One region of the Streptomyces pactum genome, then DNA from elsewhere that is predicted to be linked to it. Evidence: riboswitches for the same ligand, from Rfam matches in the RefSeq annotation. Region 1 holds a riboswitch; each other region holds the start of a gene.

Region 1 (7,087 bases):
GTGTCCGCGTCGGCGTGCGCCTTCACGAAATTGGACTCGGCGGGCTCGTCCAGCTCCGCCACCGCCCGCACCGCGTCGTCGATCAGCCCCACGACGTGCGGGAACGCGTCCCGGAAGAAGCCCGAGATACGCACCGTGACATCGACGCGCGGCCGGCCCAGCTCGGCCGGGGGCACGATCTCGAAGCCGGTGACCCGGCGCGAGGCGTCGTCCCACACCGGACGGCAGCCCAGCAGCGCCAGGATCTCGGCGATGTCGTCGCCCTGGGTGCGCATGGCGGACGTGCCCCACACCGTGAGGCCGACGGACTTCGGGTACTCGCCGGTGTCGCTCAGATAGCGCTGGATCAGCGAGTCCGCGAGGGACTGGCCGACCTCCCAGCTCAGCCGGGACGGGATCGCCTTGGGGTCGACGGAGTAGAAGTTCCGGCCGGTCGGCAGCACGTTGACCAGACCGCGCGTCGGCGAACCGGACGGTCCGGCCGGGACGTAACCGCCGTCCAGGGCCCGCAGGATGTGCCCGATCTCGTCCGTCGTCCGGGCGAGCCGCGGCACGACCTCGGTGCAGGCGAACTCCAGCACGGCCACCGCCTCGGGGAGTTCGGCGCGCAGCACCTCCCGTACGAGGGGGGCGCTCTCGGCGACCGCCCAGCCGCGCTCCTCCATGCCCTCGGCGATCCGCCGGCAGAGCTGCTCCAGCAGGTCGATCGCGTCGGCGGCGCTGCGGGCCGGCCCCTCGACCAGGTCCGTCAGCTCCACCGGCACCTTCACCGGGGCGCCCGGCTCGGCCAGCAGGTCCTTCTCCACCAGCCCGAAGTGCTCGGCCAGCGAGGCCCGCAGGCCGGGCAGCGCGTTCGCCTGCCCGCCCCACACCTGCGAGGCCCGCAGCACCGCCAGGACGAGGTTCACGCGCGGCTCGCCGACCGGGCCGCCGCCCAGGATGTGCAGGCCGTCGCGGATCTGCACGTCCTTGATCTCGCACAGGTAGCCGTCGATGTGCATGACGAACTCGTCGAACGCGTCGTCGTCCGGCTGGTCGTCCACGTGCAGGTCGTGATGGAGCTCGGCCGCCTTGACCAGCGTCCAGATCTGCGCGCGGACCGCCGGCGCCTTGACCGGGTCCAGGTCGGAGACGAGCGCGTACTCGTCGAGCAACTGCTCCAGCTTGGCCAGGTCGCCGTACGTGTCGGCGCGCGCCATCGGCGGGACGAGGTGGTCGACCACCGTGGCGTGCCCGCGCCGCTTGGCCTGGGTGCCCTCGCCGGGGTCGTTGACGATGAACGGGTAGATCAGCGGCAGGTCGCCCAGCACCGCGTCCGGGGCGCAGCCGGCGCTCAGCCCGAGCCCCTTGCCGGGCAGCCACTCCATCGTGCCGTGCTTGCCCATGTGCACGATCGCGTCGGCGCCGAAGCTGTTGTCGAGCCACCGGTAGGCCGCCATGTAGTGGTGCGACGGAGGCATGTCGGGATCGTGGTAGATCGCGATCGGGTTCTCGCCGAAACCGCGCGGCGGCTGGATCATGACCACGACGTTCCCGAACCGCAGGGACGCGAGCACGATGTCGTCCCCGTCGACGTACAGCGAGCCCGGCGGCTCGCCCCACGCCTCGGTCATCGCGTCCCGCAGCTCCGGGTCCAGCTTCTCGAACCACGCCCGGTAGTCGGCCAGCGGCACCCGCGCGGGCGCCGCCGAGAGCTGGTCCTCCGTCAGCCACTCGACGTCGTGGCCGCCCGCCTCGATGAGCCGGTGGATCAGCTCGTCGCCGCCGGAGGGGTACTCGGTGAGCGAGTACCCCGCGTCCCTGAGCGCGTCCAGGACCCGCACCGCCGAAGCCGGGGTGTCGAGACCGACCGCGTTGCCGACGCGGGAGTGCTTGGTCGGGTACGCGGTGAAGACCAGCGCGAGCTTCTTGTCGGCGTTCGCCTTGTGCCGGAGCGCCGCGTGCCGTACGGCGATCCCGGCGACCCGCCCGGCCCGCTCCGGGTCGGCGACGTAGACCGGGACGTCGTCGGGGCCCTGCTCCTTGAACGAGAACGGCACCGTGACCAGCCGCCCGTCGAACTCCGGGATGGCGACCTGCATCGCCGCGTCCATCGGGGACAGCGCGGCGTCGGACGCCTCCCAGGCGGCGCGGGAGGAGGTGAGGCAGAGCCCCTGCAGCACCGGGACGTTCAGGTCGGCCAGCGCGCCGATGTCCCAGGCCTCCTCGTCACCGCCCGCCGACGCCTGCGAGGCGTGCGTGCCGCCCGCCGCGAGGACGGTGGCGACCAGGGCGTCGGCCCGGCCCAGCAGCTCGTACAGCCCCGGGTCCGCGCCGCGCAGCGAACCGCAGTACACGGGCAGGGCGTTGGCGCCGTGCGCCTCGATCGCCTCGCACAGCGTGTCGACGAAGGCGGTGTTGCCGCTGAGCTGGTGGGCGCGGTAGAAGAGCACGCCGACCGTCGGGCGGCCCGCCACGACGGCACGGGAGCCGTGGACGCCGAACTCCGGCATCTTCTCCGGCTCGTCGAAGCCCTCGCCGGTCAGCAGCACGGTGTCGGAGAGGAACCGGGCGAGCTGGGTGAGGTTGGCGGGCCCGCCCTCGACCAGGTAGCGCAGCGCCTCCGCCACCACCCCGGCCGGCACCGACGACTCCGCCATCAGCTCCGCGTCCGGCACGCTCTCGCCGCCCAGCAGGACGGTCGGGATGCCGGCGGCCTTGAGCGCGGCGAGCCCGTCCTCCCAGGCGCGCTTGCCGCCCAGCAGGCGTACGACGGCGACGTCCGCGCCCTCGACGAGCCCCGGCAGCTCCTCCTGTACGTCGACCCGGGTCGGGTTGCCGATCCGGTAGGCGGCGTCCGACGCGCGGGCCGCCAGCAGGTCCGTGTCGGCGGTCGACAACAACAACACTGTGCTCATGCGGGCGCTCCCGGTGGAATGAAGGGCAGTCCTTGTGGCGCGCCGGACTCGATGAGCCGCCACAGCGCGTCCGTGTCCGCGTGGTGTTCGATCAGGTCGCCGAGCCGGTCGAGCTGCTCCTCGCGCAGCGCGGCGAACGAGGTGTCGGGGGCCGGAACGAAGCGGCGGCCCGCGGCGGCGGCCACCTCGCGCAGGAACGCCCGCCGGAAGCCGTCCGACTCCAGGGAACCGTGCCAGTGCGTGCCCCAGGTCCGTCCGACCCGGCAGCCGTCCAGGAACGCCTCCCCACCGGTCACTTCGGCGATCCCGTGATGGATCTCGTACCCCTCGACGCGCTCGCCGAGGGCCTCGCCCACCGGCCGGGTGAGGGTCTTCTCGGGGGCGAACCGCACCCGCACGGGGAGCAGCCCGAGCCCGTCGACGTGCCCGGCGCGGGACTCGACCTCGTCCTCGATGTGCTCGCCGAGGAGCTGGAACCCGCCGCAGACGCCGAGTACGGGCCTGCCGTCGGCGGCCCTGCGCGCGAGGGCGTCCGCGAGCCCGCGCTCCCGCAGCCACTGAAGCGCCCGGACCGTCCCGCGCGTCCCCGGCACGATGACGAGATCGGCGTCGGCGAGCTCCTCCGGCCGGTCCACGAAACGCACCACGACCCCGGGTTCGGCGGCCAGCGCGTCCACGTCCGTGAAGTTGGACATCAACGGGACGGCGCAGACGGCGACCCGCAGCACCTCCGCACCGACCGGCGGCGCCACCACCGACTCCCGCACCGTCCCCCTGAGCGAGACCCGCAGCCCGTCCTCCTCGTCGATGCCGAGCCCGTGCCGGAACGGCAGGACACCGTACGTCCGCCGCCCGGTGAGCCCCTGGAGCATCTCCAGTCCGGGCTCCAGCAGCGACACGTCGCCCCGGAACTTGTTGACGAGGAACCCGGCGACCAGCGCCTGGTCCTGGGGCGACAGCAGCGCCACCGTGCCGAAGAAGGAGGCGAAGACGCCCCCGCGGTCGATGTCGCCGACGACGAGGACGGGGAGCCCGGCGCCCCGGGCGATCCCCATGTTCACGATGTCGGTCCGGCGCAGGTTGATCTCGGCCGGACTGCCCGCCCCCTCACAGATCACCGCGTCATACGTGCCCCGCAGCTCGGCCAGGCAGTCCAGCACCGTGCCGAGCAACTGCCGCTGCCGCCCGCCGTGGTAGCCGCGGGCGCTCATCTCGCCGACCGGCTTGCCGAGCAGCACGACCTGGCTGCTGCGTTCACCGCCCGGCTTGAGCAGCACCGGGTTCATCAGCGCGGTGGGCTCCACGCGGCACGCTTGCGCCTGCATGGCCTGCGCCCGCCCGATCTCGGCGCCCTCGCGGGTCACGAAGGAGTTCAGCGACATGTTCTGCGCCTTGAAGGGCGCGACCTTGACGCCCTGGCGCACCAGCCAGCGGCAGATCCCGGCGGTGACGACGCTCTTGCCGGCGTCGGAGGTGGTTCCGGCGACGAGAAGGCCACCGTTCATGACGTACGTCCCTTCCTGAGGGCCCCGCGTGCGAGCAGCCGAGCGCCCGCGCACACGCCGAGCGCCAGCCAGCCCACGCGCCGGGAGAGCCGGACGGCCCGGTCGATGTCGCCGGAAGCGGCCCGGACGGCGCGCCCCGCGGCCCCGTTGAGGACGGGGCGGTGCTCCACCCGCCCGCCGTAGGAGAGCGTCCCGCCGAGCCGTACGCCCAGGGCGCCCGCGAAGGACGCCTCCACGGGGCCGGCGTTGGGGCTCGGGTGCCGGACGGCGTCGGCGCGCCAGGCCCGTACGGCGCCGCGCGGATCGCCGCCGGCCACGGTGGCCAGGACGGCGGTCAGGCGGGCGCCCGGCCAGCCCGCGAGGTCGTCGAGCCGGGCCGAGGCCCAGCCGTACCGCCGGTACCTGGCGGACTTGTGGCCGACCATGGCGTCCAGGGTGTTCACGGCCCGGAAGCCGAGCAGCCCGGGCACTCCGCCGACCGCGCCCCACACCAGGGCGCCCACCACCGCGTCCGAGGTGTTCTCGGCGACGGACTCCACGACGGCCCGGGCGATCCCGTCGGCGTCCAGTGCCTGCGGGTCCCGTCCGCACAGGTGCGGCAGCCGTGCGCGGGCCGCCTCGACGTCCCCGGCGTCCAGGGCCCGGCCGATGGCGAGGGCCTCGCGGGCGAGCGAGGTGCCGCCGACGACGGCCCAGGTGGCGGCGCCGGTCAGTGCGACGGAGGCGGCGGGGGAGCGGCGTACGGCGCGGGCGGCGGCGGTGCCCAGGGCGGCGGCGCCACCGGCGCACACGGCGGTGTGCAGCGCACCCCGGCCCCGGTGGTCCCGCCACAGCACCCGTTCCACGGCACCGGCGGCACGGCCGAACGCGGCGACCGGGTGTCCGCGGCGCGGATCGCCGAGGAGGAGGTCACCGAGAAGGCCGGCGGCGGCACCGTACGCGAAGACGCGTTCGGCGCGCACGGCTCAACCGGCCGCGGGGCGGGGGAGCGTGTCGCTGGTGTACCTGGAACGGCGGCCGCGCATGGCGATATGTCCTCACTCAGGGTTTCCGCGCCCTGGTTGGAAGAGACCGGCGGTGAGAGTTCCTGGCTCCCGGGGTCTGCACCCCGGTCACAGTGGCGGGACCGCGCCGGATTCGCACCGGGCTTCCTCTCCTGCCGCCGCATTGGCTCCGGCAGTCCACCACGGCCCGCGAACACCCGTCAACCTGGCGTTGACCTGCAACGGGGGAGTGTGCGAAGGCCCACACGCGGGCGGTGTGCACCGGCGTGCGAAGAACACGAGAAGAAGCGGGGCGCGGGACGGTCCGAGTCCGTCCCGCGCCCCGCTTCAGGGGAGCGCGTGGTGTGCGCGGTCGCTCAGGCGACGATCAGGTAGATGCCGTACGCCACCGCCGCCGCGCAGGCAGCGAAGCAGGCGTACGCGCCGGTGACCGCGAGGGCCGCGGAGCCGCCCTGGGCGGTCGCCCGCTCCTGGCGGGAGAGTCCGACGATGCCGAGGGTGAACAGGCCCACCAGGGCCACGGTGGCCACGAGGCTGACCCCGAAGACGGAGCCGAGAGCTGCCCAGTCGATGCTCATGGAGGTTCGCTTTCCTTCGTACCGCGGCGCGGGATCAGACGGAGGTGGTGGCCGAGGAGGCCTTGGAGCCGGACCCGGGCCCCGGGGCGGCGGCCGCCGCCAGGTCCTCGGTCACGCCCGTCGGGGGCGGGGAGACGGCGGCCATGGCCGTGGTCACCACACCGGACGGCTCGGGCTCGTCGACGACGTTGTTGTGGTCGACGACCTCGCGCCGGGAGAGCTTCCAGATGGCGGCGCTGGAGGCGACCAGGAAGACCGCGACGAGGGCGGTGCCCCAGTCGCCCAGGCCGCACACCCACTCGGCGAGCGCGGCGACCAGGGCCGCGGCCGGCAGGGTCAGGCCCCAGGCGACGAACATCCGGGTGGCCGTGGACCAGCGCACCACGCCGCCCTTGCGGCCGAGGCCCGCGCCCATCACCGCGCCGGAGACCGAGTGCGTGGTGGAGAGGGAGAAGCCGAGGTGGGAGGAGGCGAGGATGACCGTGGCGGCGCTGGTCTGGGCGGCGAAGCCCTGCTGCGGCTGGAGGTCGGTCAGGCCCTTGCCCATGGTGCGGATGATGCGCCAGCCGCCGAGGTAGGTGCCGAGGGCGATGGCGATGCCCGCGGACAGGATGACCCACATGGGCGGGTCGGAGTCGGGGGCGAGGGCGCCGCCGGCGATCAGGGCGAGGGTGATGATGCCCATCGTCTTCTGGGCGTCGTTGGTGCCGTGGGCCAGCGAGACCAGGCCGGCGGAGGCGATCTGCCCGGCGCGGTAGCCCTTCGCGGCGGCCTTGCCGTCGGCCTTGCGGCCGAGCTTGTACGTCAGCCGTGCGCCGAGCAGCGCCGCGACGCCCGCGACGAGCGGGGCGGCGATCGCCGGGATCAGCACCTTGGTGACGAGGGCGTCGCCGTTGACCGCGCCGACGCCCGCCGAAGCGACCGCGGCACCGATCAGGCCGCCCATGAGGGCGTGCGAGGAGCTGGACGGGAGGCCGACCAGCCAGGTCAGCAGGTTCCAGAGGATCGCGCCGACCAGTGCGGCGAAGATGACCTCGGGACGGATGCCGGTCTCGTCGACGAGACCCTTGGAGATCGTGTTGGCGACCTCCACCGAGAGGAAG
Region 2 (7,087 bases), 6.0 Mb from region 1:
TCAACGGCAACACCAACGCCAACGCCTCCTGGAGCTGCACCGGCTTCGAGGACCGGCAACTGAAGGACAAGTACCCGCTCTGCCCGTCCGGCAGCGACGTGGTGCGCACCTTCACCTTCCAGAGCTGCTGGGACGGCCGCAACATCGACAGCGCCAACCACCGCACCCACGTGGCCTTCGCCGCCGCCGACGGCCGCTGCCCGGACGGGTTCCGGCCCATTCCGCGGCTGGTCCAGCGTGTCGTGTACGACGTGGACGCGCCCAGTCTGCAGGACGGGGGCAAGACCGTGCCGCTGTTCGCGGTGGACTCCTTCCCCGAGCAGTTGCACAAGCCGGTCACGGACCACAGCGACTTCATCAACGTCTTCGACGAGGACCTGATGCGGGACATGGTCGACTGCATCAACGACGGCCGCGAGTGCGGTCCCGGCACACCCCCGGGATCGGAGCCCGGCCAGGGCGAGGACCCGCAGGAGCAGCCGACCGAGAACCCCACCGAGGATCCTGCGGACAACCCCGCTGAGGACCCCGCGCAGCACCCCACCGAGAACCCCACCGAGAACCCCGCGGAGAACCCCACCGAGGACCCGCAGGAGCAGCGGCCGACCGAGAACCCCGCCCCCTCCGGGCCCCCGGCCGAGCAGACCGCCACGGCCTCCGCACCCGTGGGCTCCGGCCAGGACGGGCACGACGACGGAAAGGGCGACCGGGACCGGACAGGGAACGACGCCGGGCAGGACGTGGGGGACAAGTCCGCGCCCCCGGCCCCGGACCGGAACGACGACGCCTCCCCGGGCGCCGAGCCCAGGGCGGCCACGACACCCGCCGCCGACACCCCGGACGACACGAGCGGCGCACAGGCCGCACCCGGGACGACACAGGGCGCGGGCGGCGGTGGTGACGACGACGCCGGGTCGGCGACCGAGCCGCAGGCGGCGCAGGGCGGACTCGCGGAGACCGGCTCCGGCCTCGGCCTGTGGCCCGCGGCGGTCGGAGGCGTCCTCTTCGCCGGCGGCTGTGTGCTGCTGATCCGCTCCAGGCGACGTTCGCTGTGACGCCGGTATGACCTCGGTATGACGCCGGCAGGACGCCGCATGACCTCGGTGTGACGCCGGCATGACGCCGGCAGGACGTCGTTCTGACCGCGGGCGGGTAGGGCCAGGCCCTACCCGCCCGCGGTCACGACCGCATCGAACGCGCCATCGCCGGACGGCATCTGGCGCATTTCAACTATTGCCATTCCCTTTACCCGGGCGCAGCCTGTTCCCCGAGAGGCTTTTGGGAGCGCTCCCATCGGCGCTTCGAGCCCACCCATGATGGCTGTCCCCCCACGCGAAAGAAGGACGTCATGACTTGTCATGATCGCGACAAGGAGACCCGGCGGGCGTCGACCCTCACCCTGGGCGCCCTGACCGCGACCGCGACCCTGCTCACCCTCATCCCGTGGAGCGGCACTGCCGTCGCCCACGGCTCTGTCGTCGACCCGGCCTCCCGCAACTACGGCTGCTGGCAACGCTGGGGCGACGACTTCCAGAACCCCGCCATGGCCCAGGAAGACCCCATGTGCTGGCAGGCATGGCAGGACAACCCCAACGCCATGTGGAACTGGAACGGCCTGTACCGCAACGGCTCCGCCGGCAACTTCGAGGCCGTCGTCCCCGACGGCCAGCTCTGCAGCGGCGGCCGCACGGAGGGCGGCCGCTACAACTCCCTGGACACTGTGGGCGCCTGGCAGACCACGGACATCACCGACAACTTCACCGTCAAGCTGTACGACCAGGCCAGCCACGGCGCCGACTACTTCAAGGTCTACGTCACCCGGCAGGGCTTCGACCCCGCCACCCAGCCCCTGACCTGGGACTCACTCCAACTGGTCGCCAGCACGGGCCGCTACGGCCCGAGCCAGAACTACGAGATCCCGGTGAGTACCTCGGGCCTGAGCGGCCGGCACGTCGTCTACACGATCTGGCAGGCGTCGCACATGGACCAGACGTACTTCCTGTGCAGCGACGTCGACTTCGGCTGATCGCGCCCTTCCCGTCCCCCCACCCCCGCCGGGCGCCGAGCGTCCGGCGGGGACACCGGTTGGTATGACCGGCCCGCGAAGTACCTCTGGCCGCCCCGGCGTGCGGTATAGGTCCCCTCATGGACCCCATGAACCACCCCGTGAACCATCCCAGGGACTACTACGACCTCGGCACCCACGGTCGCCCGGTGACGACCTCGTCCCCCGAGGCCCAGCGGTGGTTCGACCGCGGACTGGTGTGGACGTACGCCTTCCACCACGAGGAGGCCGTCGCCTGCTTCGAGGCCGCCGCCGCGGCCGACCCGCACTGCGCCATGGCCCACTGGGGCATCGCCTACGCCCTCGGCCCGAACTACAACAAGCCGTGGGAGGCCTTCGACGCCGAGGAGCTGACGCGGACCGTCGACCGCACCCACGCCGCCGTCGAACTCGCCCACGAGAAGGCGGCCCGCTCTGCCACCCCGGTCGAGCGCGCCCTGATCGGCGCCCTGCGCGCCCGCTACCCGCAGGCGCGCGCCGTCGAGGACTGCTCGGTGTGGAACGCGCCGTACGCCGAGAACATGCGTGCCGTCCGGGAACTCGCCCCGGACGACCTGGACGTGGCCGCCCTCTACGCCGACGCGCTGATGAACCTGACGCCCTGGCAACTGTGGGACCTGCGCACGGGACGGCCCGCCGAGGGCGCCCGCACCCTGGAGGCGAAGGACGTCCTCGACCGGGCCCTGGGCACCGAGGGCGGACGTGCGCACCCCGGTGTCCTGCACCTGTACATCCACCTGATGGAGATGTCGGCCACTCCCGAGGCGGCCCTCACCGTCGCCGACCGGCTGCGCGGCCTGGTCCCCGACGCCGGGCACCTCAACCACATGCCGTCGCACCTCGAAGTGCTGTGCGGCGACTACCGGCGCGTGGTGTCGGACAACAGCGCCGCGATCGCCGCCGACGAGAAGTACCGAGCGCGGGCCGGGGCGATGAACTTCTACACCCTCTACCGCTCGCACAACTACCACTTCCGGATCTACGGCGCGATGTTCCTGGGCCAGTACCAGGTCGCCCTGGACACCGCCGCACAGCTCGAGGCGTCCGTCCCCGAGGAACTGCTGCGCGTCGAAAGCCCGCCGATGGCCGACTGGCTGGAGGGCTTCGTCGCCATGCGGGTGCACGTCCTGATCCGGTTCGGGCGCTGGGCGGACATCCTCGGACTGCCGCTGCCCGCCGACCCGCGCCTGTACAGCGTGACGACCGCGATGCTCCACTACGCCCGCGGGGTCGCCCTCTCGGCCACCGGCAGGATCGCCGAGGCGGAGGCCGAGCGCCTCCTGTTCCGCGAGGCGGTCGCCCGGGTGCCGCGGACGCGCACGCTGTTCAACAACACCTGCGCCGACATCCTCGCCGTCGCCTCCGCCATGCTCGACGGCGAACTGGAGTACCGCAAGGGCGACCACACCGCCGCCTTCGCCGCCCTGGAGCGGTCGATCGAACTGGACGACAACCTCCCGTACGACGAACCGTGGGGCTGGATGCAGCCCACCCGGCACGCCTACGGCGCCCTGCTCCTGGAACGGGGCCGGGTCGCGGAGGCCGAGGCGGTGTACCGGGCCGACCTGGGGCTCGACGACACCCTTCCCCGCCCCCTGCAGCACCCCGGCAACGTCTGGGCCCTGCACGGACTCCACGAGTGCCTGGTGCGGCTGGGTAGGCCGGGGGAGGCGCGGATCGTGGCACAGCAGTTGAAGTTCGCCACCGCCCTGGCCGACGTACCCGTCGAGGCTTCCTGCTTCTGCCGCCTCGACACCTCCCCGGCCGACGGCGGTGCGGGCGGCTGCTGCGCCACGGACCACTGACCGGCACAACACCGGACGCGGGACACCGGGCCCGGCTCGCCGTCGCCGCCGGCCACGCCCGCGGAAGCGCCGGTGACCGGTCCGGGTGGCACCGGCACGACCGGCGCCTCTATACGATGTCGCCTCGGACGGACATCGGACGGGCAAGGGACTGCGGCGGAAGGAGACGGGCCGTGACAGATCACCGGCGTCCGCGGCGGCGGGGGCAGGGCGAGCTGGAGGCGCTGGTGCTGTCGGCGCTGCGCGAGGCGGACGGCCCCGCGACGGCCGGCTGGGTGCAGAAGCGCCTGGGCGGCGACCTCGCCTACACCACGGTGATCACGATCCTGACCAGGCTGCTGGAGAAGGGCGCGGTCGGCCGCGAGCGCGCGGGCCGGTCCTTCGCCTGGACACCCGCCTCGGACCAGGCGGGCCTGGCCGCGCGCAAGATGCGCAAGGTGCTGGACGCCGAGAGCGACCGGGAAGCGGTGCTGGCCAGCTTCGTGATCGGCCTCGACCCGGACGACGAGCGGCTGCTGCGCGAACTGCTGGGGCACGCGCCCGAGGCGGGGGACGGCTGACGCCGCACGGCCGTTTTCGTCTTTCTGCCGCTGGTTCTGCCGTTGACGGCATGGCCGATCGGGGTGATGGTGGTCGGCACCGCGGAGGTGCCGGGCAACCCCCTGCGCGGTGCGGACGAGTCCTGCACCGTCAACGTCTCGGCCGAGGTCGTCCGCGGCAACGTGAAGACCGTCCGGGCGGCGCCGGGGGCGGTCGGGCAGTCGGCCGCCCCCGAAGGCGTGGTGACCCTGTGGTAGCTTGCGGGAGCCAGTCGAACCCACCTGGTGGGTCAGGGAATCCGGTGCGAATCCGGAGCTGACGCGCAGCGGTGAGGGGGACGGGCGGGACAAGAGCCACTGGACGGCGGGAGCCGTCCGGGAAGGCGTTCCGTCCGGTCGATCCCGAGTCCGAAGACCTGCTGGCACCCGCGCCGCGCACGGCGCGGGCCGCACCGTACGAACGGGCTTCGCGTATGAGCCCTCGACGCCAGAGGATCTTCCTTGCCCGCAGCGTGCCCCGCCGCCTCCCGACGCCTGCTCCGTTCCCGCCGCTCGTCCCGCGGCCCGGCCCTGCTCGTCTCCGTCGCCCTGCTGGCGGCCGGGTGCGGCTCCACAGCGACCACCACCGACTCCGCCGTACCGGCCGAGGCCGCCGGTTACCCCCGCACCGTCACCGACTGCGGGTACCGGGTGGAGGTCGGCGCGCCGCCCCGGCGGGCGGTCTCCCTCAACCAGGGCACCACCGAGATCCTGCTGTCGCTCGGCCTGGCCGACCGGATGGCGGGCACCGCCACCTGGACCGACCCGGTCATGAAGGGCCTGGAGAAGGCTAACGCCGGCGTGCCCAGACTCGCCGACGACATGCCCTCCTTCGAGAAGGTCCTGGACGCCGAACCCGACTTCGTCGCCGCCTCCTTCGCCTCCACGCTCGGCCCCGGCGGCGTGGCAACGCGCGAGCAGTTCGACGAACTCGGCGTACCGGCCTACCTGTCCCCGTCCGACTGCGCCGGCAAGGACAACGGCGGCGACGGCGACGGCGTCCGCAGCAAGGCCCTGACGATGGACACCGTCTACGGCGAAGTCCGCGACCTCGCCCGGATCTTCGACGTCGAGCAGCGTGGCGAGGAACTGGTCGCCGACCTGAAGGCCCGGGTCGAGAAGGCCACGTCGGGCGTCGACGCCTCCGGTGTCACCCTCATGTACTGGTTCGCCAACTCCACCTCGCCCTACCTGGCGGGCTGTTGCGGCGCCCCCGGCGTCATGACCCGCGCGGTCGGCGCGAGGAACGTCATGGACGACACCCGTGAGGAGTGGCCGCAGATCGGCTGGGAGACGGTCGCCGACCGTGACCCCGACGTCCTGGTCATCGGCGACCTCACCCGCAGGTCGCAATCGGCCGAGACCGCCGCGAAGAAGATCGAGTTCCTGGAGTCCGACCCCGTCACCAGGAACATGACCGCCGTCAGGAAGAAGCGCTACGTGCTCCTCAGCGGGCAGGCCATGAACCCCACCATCCGCACCGTCGAGGGCGTGGAGAAGGTGGCGGCGGCGTTGCGCGCGTACGGCCTCACCAAGTGACGTCCACCGGCCGGGCGGCCCCCGGCATACGCGCGACCGGCCGCACGTACCCGGCGTGGGCGGCGGCCGGACTCCTCGCCCTGTGCGCCTCCGTGGCCGTCGCCGTCACCATCGGCCCGGCGGACATCGGCGTCGGCGAGGTGTGGTCGGTGGTCGCCGCCCACCTCGGCGGGGGCAGCCCCGGCGTCGACGTCACGCCCCTGCGCGACGGCATCGTCTGGAACCTGCGGCTGCCCCGCACCCTCCTCGCCGCGGTGTGCGGCGCCGGACTCGCCGTGTGCGGCGCCGTACTCCAGTCCCTGCTGCGCAACCCGCTCGCCGACCCCTTCGTGCTGGGCGTCTCCTCCGGCGCCTCGACCGGTGCCGTCCTGGTCGTCGTACTCGGTGTGGGCGGCGGCGCCCTGTCCCTGCCGGGCGGGGCGTTCGTCGGGGCCGTGTGCTCGTTCGCGCTGGTGATGCTGCTCAGCCACAGCCTCGGCGGAACCCCCGACCGGGTGGTGCTCGCCGGCGTGGCGGCCATGCAGATGTTCTCCGCGCTCACCTCGTTCGTCGTGATGACCGCGGCCGACGCCGAGACCACCCGCGGCGTACTGTTCTGGCTGCTCGGCTCGCTCGGCGGGGCTGACTGGACGGACGTGTGGACGGGGGCGGCGGCCCTGGCCGTGGTGCTGGCCGTGTGCCTCGGATACGCCGGGACGCTGGACGCCTTCGCGTTCGGCCAGGAGGCGGCGGCCACGCTCGGCGTCCACCTGGCCCGTACCCGGCTGGTACTGCTGTGCGCGACCGCGCTGCTCACCGCCGCCCTGGTCGCCTCCGCCGGTGCCATCGGCTTCGTCGGACTGGTGCTGCCGCACGCCGTACGGGCGGTGACCGGCCCCGGACACGCCCGGCTGCTGCCGGTCTGCGCGCTCGCCGGGGCGGTGTTCCTGGTGTGGGCCGACACCCTGGCGCGTACCGTCCTGGAACCCCAGGAGATCCCGGTGGGGGTGGTGACCTCGATGATCGGTGTGCCCGCGTTCGTCCTCGTCCTGTACCGCACCCGGAGGATCCGGTGACACTGAGGGCCGAGCGGGTCTCCCGCGCCGCCGGCGGGCGGCTCA
Region 3 (7,087 bases), 3.5 Mb from region 1:
CGGGCCAGCTCGGCCGCCTGGTGCCAGTGCACCGCGCACCGCCGCCCGTCCAGCAGCCCGGCGGCGCCCAGCACGAACACCCCGGAGCACACGCTCAGCACGCGCGCACCCCGGTCCACCGCCCGGCGCAGGGCGTCCAGCAGCTCGGGCGGGTACTCCCGGCGGACGTAGTCGCTCCCGGCCGGCACGGCGATCAGGTCGGCCTCCTCCAGCCGGTCCAGCCCGTACGGCGTGGAGACGGAGAGCCCGCCGACATGGGTGCTCAGCTTCGGGCCCTCGGCGGAGACCACCGCGAAGTCGTACTCCGGCAGGCCCTCGTCGCTCCGGTCGATGCCGAAGACCTCGCAGATGACGCCTAGTTCAAAGGGGTGCGCGCCGTCCAGCAGGACGGCGGCCACGTTCTGCAGCATGCCGCCAGTGTGCCTCGGAAGTGGCAGGAAATCGAGGCCCTACGGCAGTCCTGCCACTCCCGGTAAGGAGTCTGGGGCGCGACAGTGGTGTCATGACCGGAAACCAGACGGAAGCCCTGTTCGGAATGCTCGTGACCTTCGGACTCCTGGTCCTCATGGTCCTCCCCTCGGTGATCGGCATCGTGCGCGACCGGCGCGTCGACCGTCAGCTCAGGGAGGCCCAGGAGGCGGTGAGTGCGGGGAAGGAGACTCAGAAGTCCTCGGACAGGTCGACGGTGCCCTCCACCGCCACCTGGTACGCCGAGGGGCGCCGCTCGAAGAAGTTGGTCAACTCCTGAACGCCCTGCAGCTCCATGAAGGAGAAGGGGTTCTCGGAGCCGTACACCGGGGCGAAGCCGAGACGCGTCAGGCGCTGGTCGGCCACGCACTCCAGGTACTGCCGCATCGAGTCGGTGTTCATGCCCGGGAGGCCGTCACCGCACAGGTCGCGCGCGAACTGCAGCTCGGCCTCGACGGCCTCCCGCAGCATGTCGGTGACCTGCTGCCGGAGCGCGTCGTCGAACAGCTCCGGCTCCTCCTTGCGCACGGTGTCGACGACGTCGAAGGCGAAGGACATGTGCATCGTCTCGTCCCGGAACACCCAGTTGGTGCCGGTGGCCAGGCCGTGCAGCAGGCCCCGGCTGCGGAACCAGTAGACGTAGGCGAAGGCGCCGTAGAAGAAGAGGCCCTCGATGCAGGCGGCGAAACAGATGAGGTTGAGCAGGAAACGGCGGCGGTCGGCCTTGGTCTCCAGACGGTCGATCGACTCGACCGAGTCCATCCACTTGAAGCAGAACCCGGCCTTCTCGCGGATGGAGGGGATGTTCTCCACGGCGGCGAAGGCGGCGGCGCGGTCGTCCGGGTCGGGCAGATAGGTGTCCAGCAGCGTCAGGTAGAACTGGACGTGGACGGCCTCCTCGAAGAGCTGCCGGCTCAGGTACAGCCGCGCCTCGGGGGAGTTGATGTGCTTGTAGAGGGTGAGCACCAGGTTGTTCGCGACGATCGAGTCGCCGGTGGCGAAGAAGGCCACCAGCCGGCCGATCAGGTGCTGCTCCATGGGGCTGAGCTTCGCCAGGTCGGCGACGTCCGAGTGGAGGTCGACCTCCTCCACGTGCCAGGTGTTCTTGATCGCGTCCCGGTAGCGCTCGTAGAAGTCCGGATAGCGCATGGGGCGCAGGGTCAGCTCGAAGCCGGGGTCGAGCAGGTTCTTCGTCGCGGGGGTCGCGGGGGTCGCGGGGGTCGCGGGGGTCGCGGGGGCCTCGGTGGCCGCGGGGGGCTGGGTGGTCATTACTGGCAGGCCTCGCAGGACTCGGGGTTTTCCAGGGAGCAGGCGACCGCGTCGGGGTCCGGGGTGGCCTGCACGGGGACGATGGCTCGGGCGGCGGCGCGGGCGATGCGGGTCGCCGGGCGCGAGCGCAGGTAGTACGTGGTCTTCAGGCCCTGCTTCCAGGCGTACGCGTACATCGAGGAGAGCTTCCCGATGGTCGGCGTCTCCAGGAACAGGTTCAGGGACTGGGCCTGGTCGAGGTACGGGGTGCGGGCCGCGGCCATGTCGATCAGGCCGCGCTGCGGAATCTCCCAGGCGGTGCGGTACAGCGCGCGGACGTCCTCGGGGATCCAGGAGAAGCCCTGCACCGAGCCGCCCGCCTCGCGCAGCGCCTCGCGGGTGCGGGCGTCCCACACGCCGAGCCGCTTGAGGTCGTTCACCAGGTATGAGTTGACCTGGAGGAACTCGCCGGACAGTGTCTCGCGCTTGAACAGGTTGGACACCTGCGGCTCGATGCACTCGTAGGCGCCCGCGATGGAGGCGATGGTCGCGGTCGGCGCGATCGCGAGGAGCAGGGAGTTGCGCAGGCCGGTCGTGGCGATGCGCTCGCGCAGGGCCGCCCAGCGCTCCGGCCAGGTGGGCTCGACGCCGTAGTGGTCGGGGTGCAGCACGCCCCGGGCGGTGCGGGTCTTCTCCCAGGCCGGCAGCGGCCCGCTCCGCTCGGCGAGGTCGGCGGACGTCTCGTACGCGGCGAGCATGATCCGTTCGGCGACGCGGGTGGAGAGGGCCTTGGCCTCGGGCGAGTCGAAGGGCAGACGGAGCTGGAAGAAGACGTCCTGGAGGCCCATCGCGCCGAGGCCGACCGGGCGCCATCGGGCGTTGGAGCGGCCTGCCTGCTCGGTCGGGTAGAAGTTGATGTCGACGACCCGGTCCAGGAAGGTGACGGCGGTGCGGACGGTGGCGTCCAGGCGCTCCCAGTCGATGTCCTGCCCGGCGGGGTCCACGAAGGCGCCCAGGTTGACCGAGCCCAGGTTGCAGACCGCCGTCTCCCCGTCGTCCGTGACCTCCAGGATCTCCGTGCAGAGGTTGGAGGAGTGGATCACGTGACCGGGTTCCGCGGTCTGGTTGGCGGTGCGGTTGGCGGTGTCCTTGAAGGTCATCCAGCCGTTGCCGGTCTGCGCGAGGGTGCGCATCATGCGGCCGTACAGCTCACGGGCGGGAAGCGTCTTGCGGGCCAGCCCCGCCTCCTCCGCCTCGCGGTACGCCGCGTCGAACTCCGCGCCCCACAGGTCGGTCAGCCCGGGCACGTCGACGGGGGAGAACAGTGACCACTGCCCGTCGGCGTCCACCCGGCGCATGAACTCGTCGGGGATCCAGTGCGCCAGGTTCAGGTTGTGCGTGCGGCGGGCGTCCTCACCGGTGTTGTCCCGCAGCTCCAGGAACTCCTCGATGTCCGCGTGCCAGGTCTCCAGGTAGACCGCCGCCGCGCCCTTGCGCCGGCCGCCCTGGTTCACGGCGGCGACCGAGGCGTCCAGCGTCTTCAGGAACGGCACGATGCCGTTGGAGTGCCCGTTGGTGCCGCGGATCAGGGAACCCCGGGCGCGGACGCGGGAGTAGGCGATGCCGATGCCGCCGGCGTGCTTGGAGAGGCGGGCGACCTGGTGGAGGCGGTCGTAGAGGGAGTCCAGCTCGTCCTTGGGGGAGTCGAGGAGGTAGCAGGACGACATCTGGGCGTGCCGGGTGCCGGAGTTGAACAGGGTGGGGGAGGAGGGCAGGTAGTCGAGGCGGCTCATCAGCCCGTAGAGCGCGGCCACCTCGTCGAGGGACCGTACGGTGTCGTCCTCGGCGAGTCCGGCGGCGACGCGCAGCAGGAAGTGCTGGGGCGTCTCGACGACCTTGCGGGTGATCGGGTGCCGGAGCAGGTAGCGGCTGTGCAGGGTGCGCAGCCCGAAGTAGCCGAAGCGGTCGTCGGCGGCCGGGTCGATCAGCGCGTCCAGGCGGTCCGCGTGCAGCCGGACGAACTCGGCGGTGCGGTCGGCGATCAGGCCCTCGCGGTGACCGGTGGCGACCGACTCGGTGAAGGAGGTGACACCCTGCGAGGCGGCCTCGGCGCGGATGGCGACGGTCAGCAGCCGGGCGGCCAGCCTGGAGTAGACCGGGTCCTCCGAGATGAGCCCGGCCGCCGCCTCCGTGGCGAGCTCCCGCAGCTCCGTCCCGTCCGCACGGGCGGACCGGCCGCGCAGCGCGGCGGCGGCGACCCGGCCCGGGTCGGCGTCGGGGAGGTCGGCGGTCAGCTCGGTCAGGGTCCGCAGCAACGCGGCACCGGGCCCGTCGGGCTCCTCGGTCACCGGGACCGCTGAAGTCGTCACCGGGGTCGCTGAAACCGGGTCGGCTGGCGCGATGGTCACGTAGGGGCACTCCCTCGCTCGGCACGGGGCCTGGGGGAGGGCGGGGGCAGCTCACGAGCGCACGCGGCGTCGCGTCCACCGGCCCACTCCACGAGGCCCGGACGTCAGGCACCCGGACCGGGACGGTACGGGCGCACTGTCGGCAGGTCCTCGGACTGAAGCCCGTGCGCGCTCACGCGACCACACGGACACGCGAACACGCACAAGTACACCGTTGCGGGACAGTTCCGGATTCGCACCGGATTCCCCTGCGGCGACAGCGAGCATGAGCATACATCTTGTGCCGCGTTCGGTGAGCACCCCCAGATGTTGTGTCGTGGACGGAGCGCCGCGGAAAGGTCGCACTGGTGTCAGAGCGTCAGTTCATAGGTGAGAAGGGTGATGTCGTCGAGCTCGGGCAGCGGGTTCCAGTCGCGGTCGGGGGTGCGGACGAAGCCCATCCGTTCGTAGAGGCGATGGGCGGGGCGCATGGTGCGCTGGGTCGACAGCACGACCCGCGTGCAGCCCTCGACGGTCCGGGCCCGGTCGACGCAGGCCCGCACGAGGGCCTCGCCCACCCCGCGTCCGCGTGCCTCGCGGGCGACGGCGAGCATCCGTATCTCGGCCTCTTCGGGCCGGGCGATGTCGGCCATGGGGCCGCCGGACGGCACGAAGGTCACGCCGCCGAGCACCCGGCCCTCCGCCGCGGCGACCAGCACCTCGGCGGCGGCCGCCCGCTTGGTCACGTCCCTCAGCTCGCCGAGGTACGCGTCGCTCTCCCCGAAGTCGAGGAGACCGTCCCGCAGATAGGCCTGCGCGGTGATCTCACCGAGGGTCGCGTACTCGTCCGTCGCCGCCTGCCGGATCACGAAGTCCATGCCGCCGAGTGTGCCCGACGGGTACGACAACGGGCCGCCGGATTCGCCCGACGGCCCGCTGACGTGGAGCCGGCTAGTGCGACGTGCCCGCCGTGGCCGGCGGCAGCTCCACCTCGACGCCCGGGTCGCCCGCGTCCGCCGTGTAGTCGCCCGGCTTGGTCTCGTCGATGCCGTCGGGCGCCTTGACCGCCCTCATGACGAAGGTCAGGACCACGGTGACCAGGACGTTCAGCACGAAGGCGGTGAGGCCGATGTAGCCGATCTCCCCGATGCCCGGGATCTCCTTGGAGGAGCCGCCGAAGTGCTTCTGCGTCGGCGAGGCGACACCGTACGCGGCGACGGTGCCGTAGATCATGCCGACCGCCCAGCCGCCGAGCAGCGCCCAGCGGTGGAACCAGCGGGTGAACAGGCCGCCGACCAGGGCCGGGAAGGTCTGCAGGATCCAGATGCCGCCGAGCAACTGGAAGTTGATCGCGACCGTCTTGTCCATGCCGAGGACGAAGACCAGCGCGCCCACCTTCACCAGCAGGGACACCAGCTTGGAGACCTTCGTCTCCTGGGCCGGGGTGGCGTCCGGCCTGATGAAGTCCTTGTAGATGTTGCGGGTGAAGAGGTTCGCGGCCGCGATCGACATGATCGCCGCCGGGACCAGGGCGCCGATGCCGATCGCCGCGAAGGCCACGCCGGCGAACCAGTCCGGGAACATGTTCTCGAACAACTGGGGGATCGCCAACTGCCCGTTCTCCACCTTGACCCCGGCCGCGATCGCCATGAAGCCCAGCAGCGCGAGCAGGCCGAGCATCAGCGAGTACAGCGGCAGGATCGTGGTGTTGCGGCGGATCACCTCACGGCTGCGCGAGGACAGCGTCGCGGTGATCGAGTGCGGGTACATGAACAGCGCCAGCGCCGAGCCGAGCGCCAGCGTGGCGTACGTCCACTGGCCGCCGTGGTCCGGCACCAGCCCGCCCTTGCCGGACTCGGTGAACTTGTCGCTCGCCGAGGCGAAGATGTCGTCGAACCCGCCCAGCTTGATCGGGATGTAGATGATCGCCACCGCGATCACGATGTAGATCAGCGTGTCCTTCACGAACGCGATCAGCGCGGGCGCGCGCAGCCCCGACGAGTAGGTGTACGCCGCCAGCACACCGAAGGCGATCAGCAGGGGGAGGTCCTTGATGAACCAGTTGGTGTCCTTGCCGCCGCCGACCCCCATCACGTCCAGCACGGCCTGGATGCCGACCAACTGGAGTGCGATGTAGGGCATCGTCGCCAGGATGCCGGTGACGGCGACCGCCAGTGACAGCCCCTTCGAGCCGAACCGGCCGCGCACGAAGTCCGAGGTCGTCACGTACCCGTGTTTGTGGGAGACCGACCACAGCCGCGGCAGGAAGGTGAAGATCAGCGGGTAGACCAGGATCGTGTACGGCACCGCGAAGAAGCCGGCCGCGCCCGCCGCGTAGATCGCCGCGGGGACGGCCACGAAGGTGTACGCCGTGTACAGGTCGCCGCCGAGCAGGAACCAGGTGACCCAGGTGCCGAACGAGCGGCCGCCGAGGCCCCACTCGTCGAGGCTCTGGTCGTTCGCGGCACGGCGCCAGCGGGCGGCCAGGAAGCCCATGGCGGTGACGAGGACGAAGAAGAAGATGAAGACGGCGAGTGCGACGCCGTTCACGCCGTCGTTCACTTGGCCCCGCCTTCCCGGCGGGCGCGCTGGTCACGCTGCCAGAGCTGGTACGCGATCACCGTGAGCACGGTGGAGATGAGCACCCATGCCATCTGGTACCAGTAGAAGAACGGGATGCCGATGAAGGCCGGGTCCGTCTTCGCGTACGAACCGACCCACAGCATGGCGACGAACGGTGCGACAAGGCAGAGGCCGATGACGACGCGCACCGGCGTCACCACCGGCCCTCTGCTCACTTCTGGGGCTTGTGACATGCGGTGGCTCCGTCCCCTCGCTGATCACCTCGTGCAGTGCGCACGAAATGTAGGTGACGGTGTCGAGACAGCGGAAGCCCTCGTCCGCATATCGGTCCTCAACTGCAACTTCGCGGTCACGCGCGGGGGAGTTTGCCCGATACGCCCTACGGCCGGCGTCAGTCCTGG
Region 4 (7,087 bases), 4.4 Mb from region 1:
ACGACGCCGACTGCGCCTTCATGGACGACCCGGCGCACGAACAGGACCTGTGGCAGGTGCGCGAGGCCGGGCTCGGCGCCACCGCGCACATCCCGGGCAAGCCCGACACCTTCGAGGGCTGGGAGGACTCGGCGGTCGCCCCGGAGAAACTGGGCCACTACCTGCGGCGGCTGCGCGCGCTGTTCGAGGAGTTCGGCTACCTGAGCGACACCGGGCCGAGCCTGTACGGCCACTTCGGGCAGGGCTGCGTGCACACCCGGATCCCCTTCGGCCTGTACACCGCGGACGGGGTGGCGACGTACCGGAGGTTCATGGAGCGGGCGGCCGACCTCGTCGTCGAGTTCGGCGGATCGCTCTCCGGCGAGCACGGGGACGGACAGAGCCGGGGTGAGCTGCTGTCGCGGATGTTCGGGGACGGTCTCGTCGAGGCGTTCGGACGGCTGAAGGCGGTCTTCGACCCGCTCGACCGGATGAACCCGGGGAAGGTCGTCGCGCCGTACGGGCTGGACGAGAACCTGCGCCTGGGCGGTGACTGGGCCCCGTACGAGCCCCGCGACCTGCGCTTCCGCTTCCCGCACGACGGTGGGTCGTTCTCCCAGGCGGCCAACCGGTGCGTCGGGGTCGGAAAGTGCCGGCAGCACACCAGCGACGGCACGGTGATGTGCCCGTCGTACCAGGTGACGCGGGAGGAGGAGCACTCCACCCGGGGCCGGGCCCGGCTGCTGTTCGAGATGCTCGACGGGCACGGCGACAGCGCGATCCAGGACGGCTGGCGCTCGGAGGCGGTCCGGGACGCCCTCGATCTGTGTCTGGCCTGCAAGGGGTGCAAGAAGGACTGTCCGGCGGACGTGGACATGGCCACGTACAAGGCGGAGTTCCTGTCCCACCACTACGAGGGACGGCCGTGGCGCAGGCCTCGCTCCGACTGGTCGATGGGCTGGCTGCCCGCGCTCGCGCGGGTCGTGGGCCGCACCCGCCTCGCGCCGGTCGTCAACGCGCTCACGCACGCTCCGCTGCTGTCGAAGGCCGCGGTGGCCGTCGCGGGGGTGGCGGACCGTGAGGTGCCGCTGTTCGCGGAGCAGACCTTCGAGCAGTGGTTCGCTCACCACGAGCCGGACGGCGACGGGCGGCGCGGAACGGTGCTGCTGTGGCCGGACACCTTCACGAACCATTTCCATCCGCACATCGGGCGGGCGGCGGTCCGGGTGCTGGAACACGCCGGCTGGCGGGTGGAGCTGCCGGCCGAGCCGCTGTGCTGCGGACTGACCTGGATCTCCACCGGGCAGCTCGGGACGGCGCGGAAGATCCTGACCCGGACCGTGCGAGGGCTGGCCGAGCACGTGCGGGCGGGCGGCCTGGTGGTGGCGCTGGAGCCGAGCTGCACGGCCGTGTTCCGGGCGGACGCGGCGGAGATGTTCCCCGGCGACCAGGACGTGCTGAGGCTGCGCGACCAGACGGTGACGCTGTCGGAGCTGCTCACCGAGCACTCCCCCGGCTACGAGCCGCCGCGGGTGCCCGAGCGGTCCGCGCGGGCGCTGGCCCAGGTGCACTGCCACCAGCACGCGATCATGGGCTGGGACGCCGACCGCGAACTGCTGGGGCGGGCCGGGGTGGACGCCGAGCGGCTGGACTCCGGCTGCTGCGGGCTGGCCGGCAACTTCGGCTTCGAGCGCGGCCACCTGGACGTCAGCGAGGCGTGCGCGGAGCGGGTGCTGCTGCCGAGGCTGCGGGAGGAGGACGAGGCGACCGTCGTGCTCGCCGACGGGTTCAGCTGCCGCACCCAGATCCACGAGTTCGACAGCGGCGGCCACGAGGGCGTGCACCTGGCGGAGCTGCTGGCCTCGGCGCTCCCCGACGCCTCGGGCGACCCGGACGTGCCGGGCAGCGCGTACGGCACCGCGCCCGGCGCCCGGCCGGTGTCCCCGGGCCGCCGGGCCAAGTCCCTGGCCCTCGCGGGCACGGGGCTGGCCGCCGCCGGCGCGGCGACGGCACTGACGCGAGCTCTGCGACGCCGCTGAGGCGGACACCCGCCACCGGACACCACGCGTCACGAGACGCCACAGGCCCCGGACACCCGGCCCGGGCCCCGCGCCCCGGCCCAGGCCCCTGAACCCCGCCGGGCGCGGGGCCGGCCGCCGCCGGCGCGGCGACGGCGCCGGTGCGACGCGCGGGGCTCGCGGGGCGCGACGTCGCGGGCCCCGGCCGCCGGCGCGCCGACGCCCCGCCCGGTGCTCGGCGAGGCGTCGGCGCGCTCGCGGTAGTTCAGGCCCGTCGGCCGGCCTGGTCCTGGCGGCTGGCCAGGGCCCAGATCACGAACACGTCGATCGCCATCATGATCACGGACCAGACGGGCGCGTACGGCAGGAAGAGGAACTGGGCGACGAGGCTCAGCGAGGCCAGGACGATGCCCGCGAAACGCGCCCAGGACATGTCCTTGAGCAGGCCGTAACCGGTGGCGAGAACGAGGGCGCCCAGGATGACGTGGATGATGCCCCAGCCGGTGAGGTTGAGTTCGTAGACGTAGCTGCCGACGCGGGCGTACACGTCGTCCTCGGCGATGGCCGCGATGCCCTGCAGGACGGCGAGGGCGCCGTTCAGCAGCATCAGTACGCCCGCGAAGACGACACCCCCGGTCACCCAGTCGCTGGTGCGGTCCGCCGATCGCGGGGGCCACGGGCCGTCGGCGCCGTGGGTCGGCCTGCCGGGAGAGGGTGCGGCGTGCTGGCTCATGAGCGGAGTCCTTTCTGCGTGTCCCCGTACGGGCCTGCGCCCACCGGCACCCCGGGGGCGCCGACAGGACACTCCGAGCCTGCGGGCACCCGACCCGCGCGGCCATGCGGGCCCGCCGGACGGGTGAACCGGGTGCGAGCGCGTCCCGCCGCCCGGTCACCGGGCACGGCATCGTGCGCGTGCGACCCTCCCCCGCCTCGCGTTTACTGAAGCGCACATGCGAACGCGCGCGACGTAGACGTAGGCGGACGGAGGAGGGCCCGTGACCTCTCGGCCCGAGCCGGCGAACGCGGTGCCGGCCCGGGCCGAGCAGTCCCTGCGGCGCACCCTGCTCGGCCCCGGCTATCTGCGGTTGTTGCTGCTGTGCGTGCTGCTGGGCGTGCCCATCGCGCTGGCCTGCTTCTTCTTCGTCGGTCTCCAGCACGAGTTCCAGCACTGGGTGTGGACGTCGCTGCCGGAGGCGGCCGGGTACGACGCCCCGCCCTGGTGGTGGCCGCTGCCCGCGCTGGTGCTGGCCGGGCTGGTCCTGGCGCCGATCGTGACCCGGTTGCCGGGTGGCGGCGGCCATCTGCCGGTGAACGGGCTGGGCGGCGCGCCCGTCGGCCCGCGCGCGCTGCCCGGCGCCGTCCTGGCGGCACTCGCCACGCTGCCGCTCGGTGTGGTGCTGGGCCCTGAGGCCCCGCTGATGGCCGTCGGCAGCGGGCTCGCCCTGCTGGCGGTGCGGCGGGCGGGGGCGGCCGGAGACCCGAGGGCGAGCGCGATCCTGGCGACGGCCGGCTCCACCGCGGCGATCTCCACCATCCTCGGCGGACCGGTGGCGGCGGCGGTGCTGCTCATCGAGGGGGCGGGCCTCGGCGGTGCGCAGTTGGTCGTCCTGCTGTTGCCCTGTCTGCTGGCCAGCGCGGCGGGCGCCGTGGTCTTCACCGGCTTCGGTCAGTGGACCGGCCTGAAGATCGGCGGGCTGGCCCTGCACGACGTGCCGCCGGGCGCCAACCCGGACGCGGGCGACTTCCTGTGGGGCGTGCCCACGGCGGCACTGATCGCCGTACTGGTCACGCTGGCCCGCGAGCTGGGCCACCGCACCGTCTCCTGGACACGGCACCGCACCGCCGTCCGCACCGTGGCCTGCGCCACGGCGGTCGGCGTCTGCATCGCCGCGTACGCTCTGATCACCGGGCGTTCCCCGGCGGAGGCGGCGCTGTCCGGACAGGCCACCCTCGCTCGGCTCGCCGCGGACCCGCACGCCTGGTCCGTGGGCGCGCTGGTCGCGCTCGTCGTCTGCAAGGGACTGGCCTGGGGCATCGCGCTGGGCAGCCTGCGCGGCGGCCCGATCTTCCCGGCCGTACTGCTGGGCACGGCGACGGCCATGGCCTGCTCCGGCCTCCCCGGCTTCGGCGCGACCCCGGCCCTCGCCCTCGGGATCTCCGCCGCGTCGGCCGCGGTGACCGGGTTGCCGCTGGCCAGCTCCGTGCTGGCGGTGCTGCTGGTCGGCGGGGACGCGTACGACCAGATGCCGCTGATCGTCACCGCGTCGGTCGTCGCCTTCGTCGTCGCCCAACTGGTGCACCGGACCGGACCGGACCGGAAACCGGGCCCGGGATCGGCATCGGGCCCGGCCACGGAGACGGCACGGTGACAAAGCGCCGGGCCGCAGCGGGGCGTACGGACCGCACAGGCCGCACAGGCCGCACCCGACCGCGTGCCGCCGCCTGGCGTGCGGCCCTGCCCTGGCTGGTGCGGGCCGGTATCGCGGCCGTCGTGGTCGTGGCCTACTTCCTGCTTCCCCTCGACCTTCTGGGCCCGCGGCGGCCCGTGCTGAGCTGGCTGCTGTTCGCCCTGCTGCTGACCGCCGTGGCGGCGCTGCTGCTCCGGCAGATCCGCCACGTCCTCCTCGAGCGCCCGGACACCCGGCCCGGTGTGGTCATCACCCTGCTGATCGTCCTGTCCGTGCACGTCTTCTCGGCCGCGTACTACGCCCTCGCCAAGCAGCCGGACGAGTTCACCGGCCTGCGCACCCGCGTCGACGCGCTGTACTTCACCGTGGTCACGCTCGCCACCGTCGGCTACGGGGACATCACGCCGCGGGGCCAGGCCGCGCGGGTCGTGACGGTGCTGCAGATCACCTACAGCTTCGTGTTCCTCACCGCCGCCGCCACCGCGCTGGCCCAGCGGATGCGCGACGTGGTGGTCCGGCGGACGGAGCGGGACCGGTCCGGCTGACGGGGCGTGGACCCGCAGGTGCCGCCGCGTCACCCTCCCGACTGGGCCTCCGGGCGCCGGCCGGCCCGGAGGCCCGCTTGTCACCACCCTTGAGGGAGCACTACTGTCGCCACGCCTTGGTGAACGGGAAATCCGGTGTGATGCCGGTGCGGCCCTCGCCACTGTGAATCGGGAAGTCCGGCTCCGGCCCTCACGGGCAGCCACTGGGTCCTCGTGACCCGGGAAGGCGGAGCACGGGCGGTGGTACCCGTAAGCCAGGAGACCGGCCAAGGCGCGTCGTCCATCCACGAGGTGCTGGAGAGGGTCTGCTGAGCCATGCACATAGCCGAGGGCTTTCTGCCACCGGCGCACGCGATCGCCTGGGGTGTCGCGTCCGCGCCGTTCGTCGTACACGGAGTACGTTCACTCACCCGTGAGGTCAGGGAGCATCCGGAGAGCACCTTGCTCCTCGGCGCCTCCGGGGCCTTCACGTTCGTCCTGTCGGCGCTGAAACTGCCGTCCGTCACCGGGAGTTGTTCGCACCCGACCGGAACCGGCCTGGGCGCCATCCTCTTCCGTCCGCCGGTCATGGCGGTGCTGGGCACCATCACCCTGCTCTTCCAGGCGCTGCTGCTGGCGCACGGCGGGCTGACCACGCTCGGCGCCAACGTCTTCTCGATGGCGGTCGTCGGCCCCTGGGCCGGGTACGGCGTCTACCGGCTGCTGCGCCGGTACGACGTGCCGCTGATGGTCACGGTGTTCTGCGGGGCGTTCGTCGCCGACCTGTCCACCTACTGCGTCACCAGCGTGCAGTTGGCGCTGGCGTTCCCGGACCCGGGCAGCGGGTTCCTGGGCGCGCTCGGCAAGTTCGGGTCCATCTTCGCCGTCACGCAGATCCCGCTCGCGGTGAGCGAGGGGCTGCTCACGGTGGTCGTGATGCGGCTGCTGGTGCAGTCCAGCAAGGGTGAACTCGCCCGGCTGGGCGTCCTGTCGGCCAAGTCCGGCAAGACCACGTCCGGTGAGCCGGAGGCGGTGGCCCGATGAGCCGCAACGCGAAGATCAACGCCCTGCTGCTGCTCGCGGTGGCCGTGCTCGCGGTGCTGCCCCTGGTACTGGGGCTCGGCGACCACAAGGAGGAGCCGTTCGCCGGCGCCGACGCCGAGGCGGAGACGGCGATCACGGAGATCGAGCCGGACTACGAGCCGTGGTTCTCACCCCTGTACGAGCCGCCGTCCGGGGAGATCGAGTCGGCGCTGTTCGCCGTGCAGGCCGCGATCGGCGCGGGAGTGCTGGCCTACTACTTCGGGCTGCGCCGGGGCCGTCGCCAGGGCGAGGAGCGGGCCGCGGCGGCGCTGCGGGACGCCCCCGCGGGCAGCTTGGCCGCGGGGACGTCCCCCGCGGGCGACGCCCCCACGGGCGACTGAGTGCTGCCGATCGACGCGGCGGCGCACAGCAGTCACTGGCGCCGCCGCCATCCCGTGGACAAGGCCGTGCTCGCACTGGGCCTGACCGTGCTCGCGATCTCGCTGCCGCCCTGGCCCGGGGCGGCGCTGGTCCTGGTGACGGCGCTCGCCGTGCTCCTCGGCCCGGCGCGGGTGCCCGGGCGCCGGCTGTGGCGGGCGTACCGCGTGCCGCTGGGCTTCTGCGTGACCGGCGCGCTGCCGCTGCTGGTGCGGGTCGGTGGCCCGGGCGGGTTCCTGACGGCGGCGGACGGCGGCCCGGTGCGCGCCGGTGAACTGCTGCTGCGTACCTCGGCGGCCTCCCTCGGGGTGCTGCTGTTCGCGTTCACCACGCCGATGTCCGACCTGCTGCCCCGCCTGGTGCGGGCCGGGGTGCCCGCGCCGGTCGTCGACGTGGCGCTGGTGACGTACCGCATGAGCTTCCTGCTGCTGGACTCCGTGCGCCGGGTCAGGGAGGCGCAGGCCTCGCGGCTGGGGCACACCACCCGGGCCGCCGCCTGGCGTTCGCTCGGCGGCCTGGGCGCGACGGCGTTCGTACGGGCCTTCGACCGGGCGGCGCGGCTCCAGACCGGACTGGCGGGGCGCGGCTACGACGGCACCCTGCGCGTCCTGGTGCCCGAGGCCCGCGTCTCGGTGCCCTTCACGGCGGCGAGCGTCGCGCTGCTGGCGGCGCTGGCCGCCCTCACCCTCGTACTGGA

The links. Region 1 has a riboswitch for cobalamin ahead of B1H29_RS28220 (cobalamin biosynthesis protein). Riboswitches for the same ligand answer to the same signal wherever they lie in the genome.
Region 2: another riboswitch for cobalamin. It lies ahead of B1H29_RS02595 (ABC transporter substrate-binding protein); the one in region 1 lies ahead of B1H29_RS28220 (cobalamin biosynthesis protein).
Region 3: another riboswitch for cobalamin. It lies ahead of B1H29_RS12345 (ribonucleoside-diphosphate reductase subunit alpha); the one in region 1 lies ahead of B1H29_RS28220 (cobalamin biosynthesis protein).
Region 4: another riboswitch for cobalamin. It lies ahead of B1H29_RS09110 (energy-coupling factor ABC transporter permease); the one in region 1 lies ahead of B1H29_RS28220 (cobalamin biosynthesis protein).

Annotation. Positions count from the first base shown of each region.
Region 1 is NZ_CP019724.1:6,575,720-6,582,806, forward strand. Features, by position in the region: gene cobN (cobaltochelatase subunit CobN) at 1-2,897, opposite strand, end outside; gene B1H29_RS28215 (cobyric acid synthase) at 2,894-4,402, opposite strand; gene B1H29_RS28220 (cobalamin biosynthesis protein) at 4,399-5,364, opposite strand; cobalamin riboswitch at 5,465-5,603, opposite strand; gene B1H29_RS28225 (hypothetical protein) at 5,763-5,984, opposite strand; gene B1H29_RS28230 (inorganic phosphate transporter) at 6,019-7,087, opposite strand, start outside.
Region 2 is NZ_CP019724.1:595,717-602,803, reverse strand. Features, by position in the region: gene B1H29_RS02620 (DUF1996 domain-containing protein) at 1-1,055, shown strand, start outside; gene B1H29_RS02615 (lytic polysaccharide monooxygenase auxiliary activity family 9 protein) at 1,349-2,026, shown strand; gene B1H29_RS02610 (tetratricopeptide repeat protein) at 2,155-3,870, shown strand; gene B1H29_RS02605 (BlaI/MecI/CopY family transcriptional regulator) at 4,044-4,430, shown strand; gene B1H29_RS02600 (hypothetical protein) at 4,473-4,667, shown strand; cobalamin riboswitch at 4,662-4,847, shown strand; gene B1H29_RS02595 (ABC transporter substrate-binding protein) at 4,911-5,987, shown strand; gene B1H29_RS02590 (FecCD family ABC transporter permease) at 6,014-7,042, shown strand; gene B1H29_RS02585 (ABC transporter ATP-binding protein) at 7,039-7,087, shown strand, end outside.
Region 3 is NZ_CP019724.1:3,065,975-3,073,061, reverse strand. Features, by position in the region: gene B1H29_RS12360 (GlxA family transcriptional regulator) at 1-410, opposite strand, end outside; gene B1H29_RS12355 (hypothetical protein) at 503-748, shown strand; gene B1H29_RS12350 (ribonucleotide-diphosphate reductase subunit beta) at 661-1,737, opposite strand; gene B1H29_RS12345 (ribonucleoside-diphosphate reductase subunit alpha) at 1,737-4,124, opposite strand; cobalamin riboswitch at 4,249-4,397, opposite strand; gene B1H29_RS12340 (GNAT family N-acetyltransferase) at 4,475-4,981, opposite strand; gene mctP (monocarboxylate uptake permease MctP) at 5,055-6,665, opposite strand; gene B1H29_RS12330 (DUF3311 domain-containing protein) at 6,662-6,919, opposite strand; gene B1H29_RS12325 (GntR family transcriptional regulator) at 7,078-7,087, opposite strand, start outside.
Region 4 is NZ_CP019724.1:2,203,223-2,210,309, forward strand. Features, by position in the region: gene B1H29_RS09090 (FAD-binding and (Fe-S)-binding domain-containing protein) at 1-2,018, shown strand, start outside; gene B1H29_RS09095 (DUF7144 family membrane protein) at 2,263-2,730, opposite strand; gene B1H29_RS09100 (chloride channel protein) at 2,993-4,366, shown strand; gene B1H29_RS09105 (potassium channel family protein) at 4,453-4,950, shown strand; cobalamin riboswitch at 5,051-5,235, shown strand; gene B1H29_RS09110 (energy-coupling factor ABC transporter permease) at 5,266-5,973, shown strand; gene B1H29_RS09115 (energy-coupling factor ABC transporter substrate-binding protein) at 5,970-6,353, shown strand; gene cbiQ (cobalt ECF transporter T component CbiQ) at 6,354-7,087, shown strand, end outside.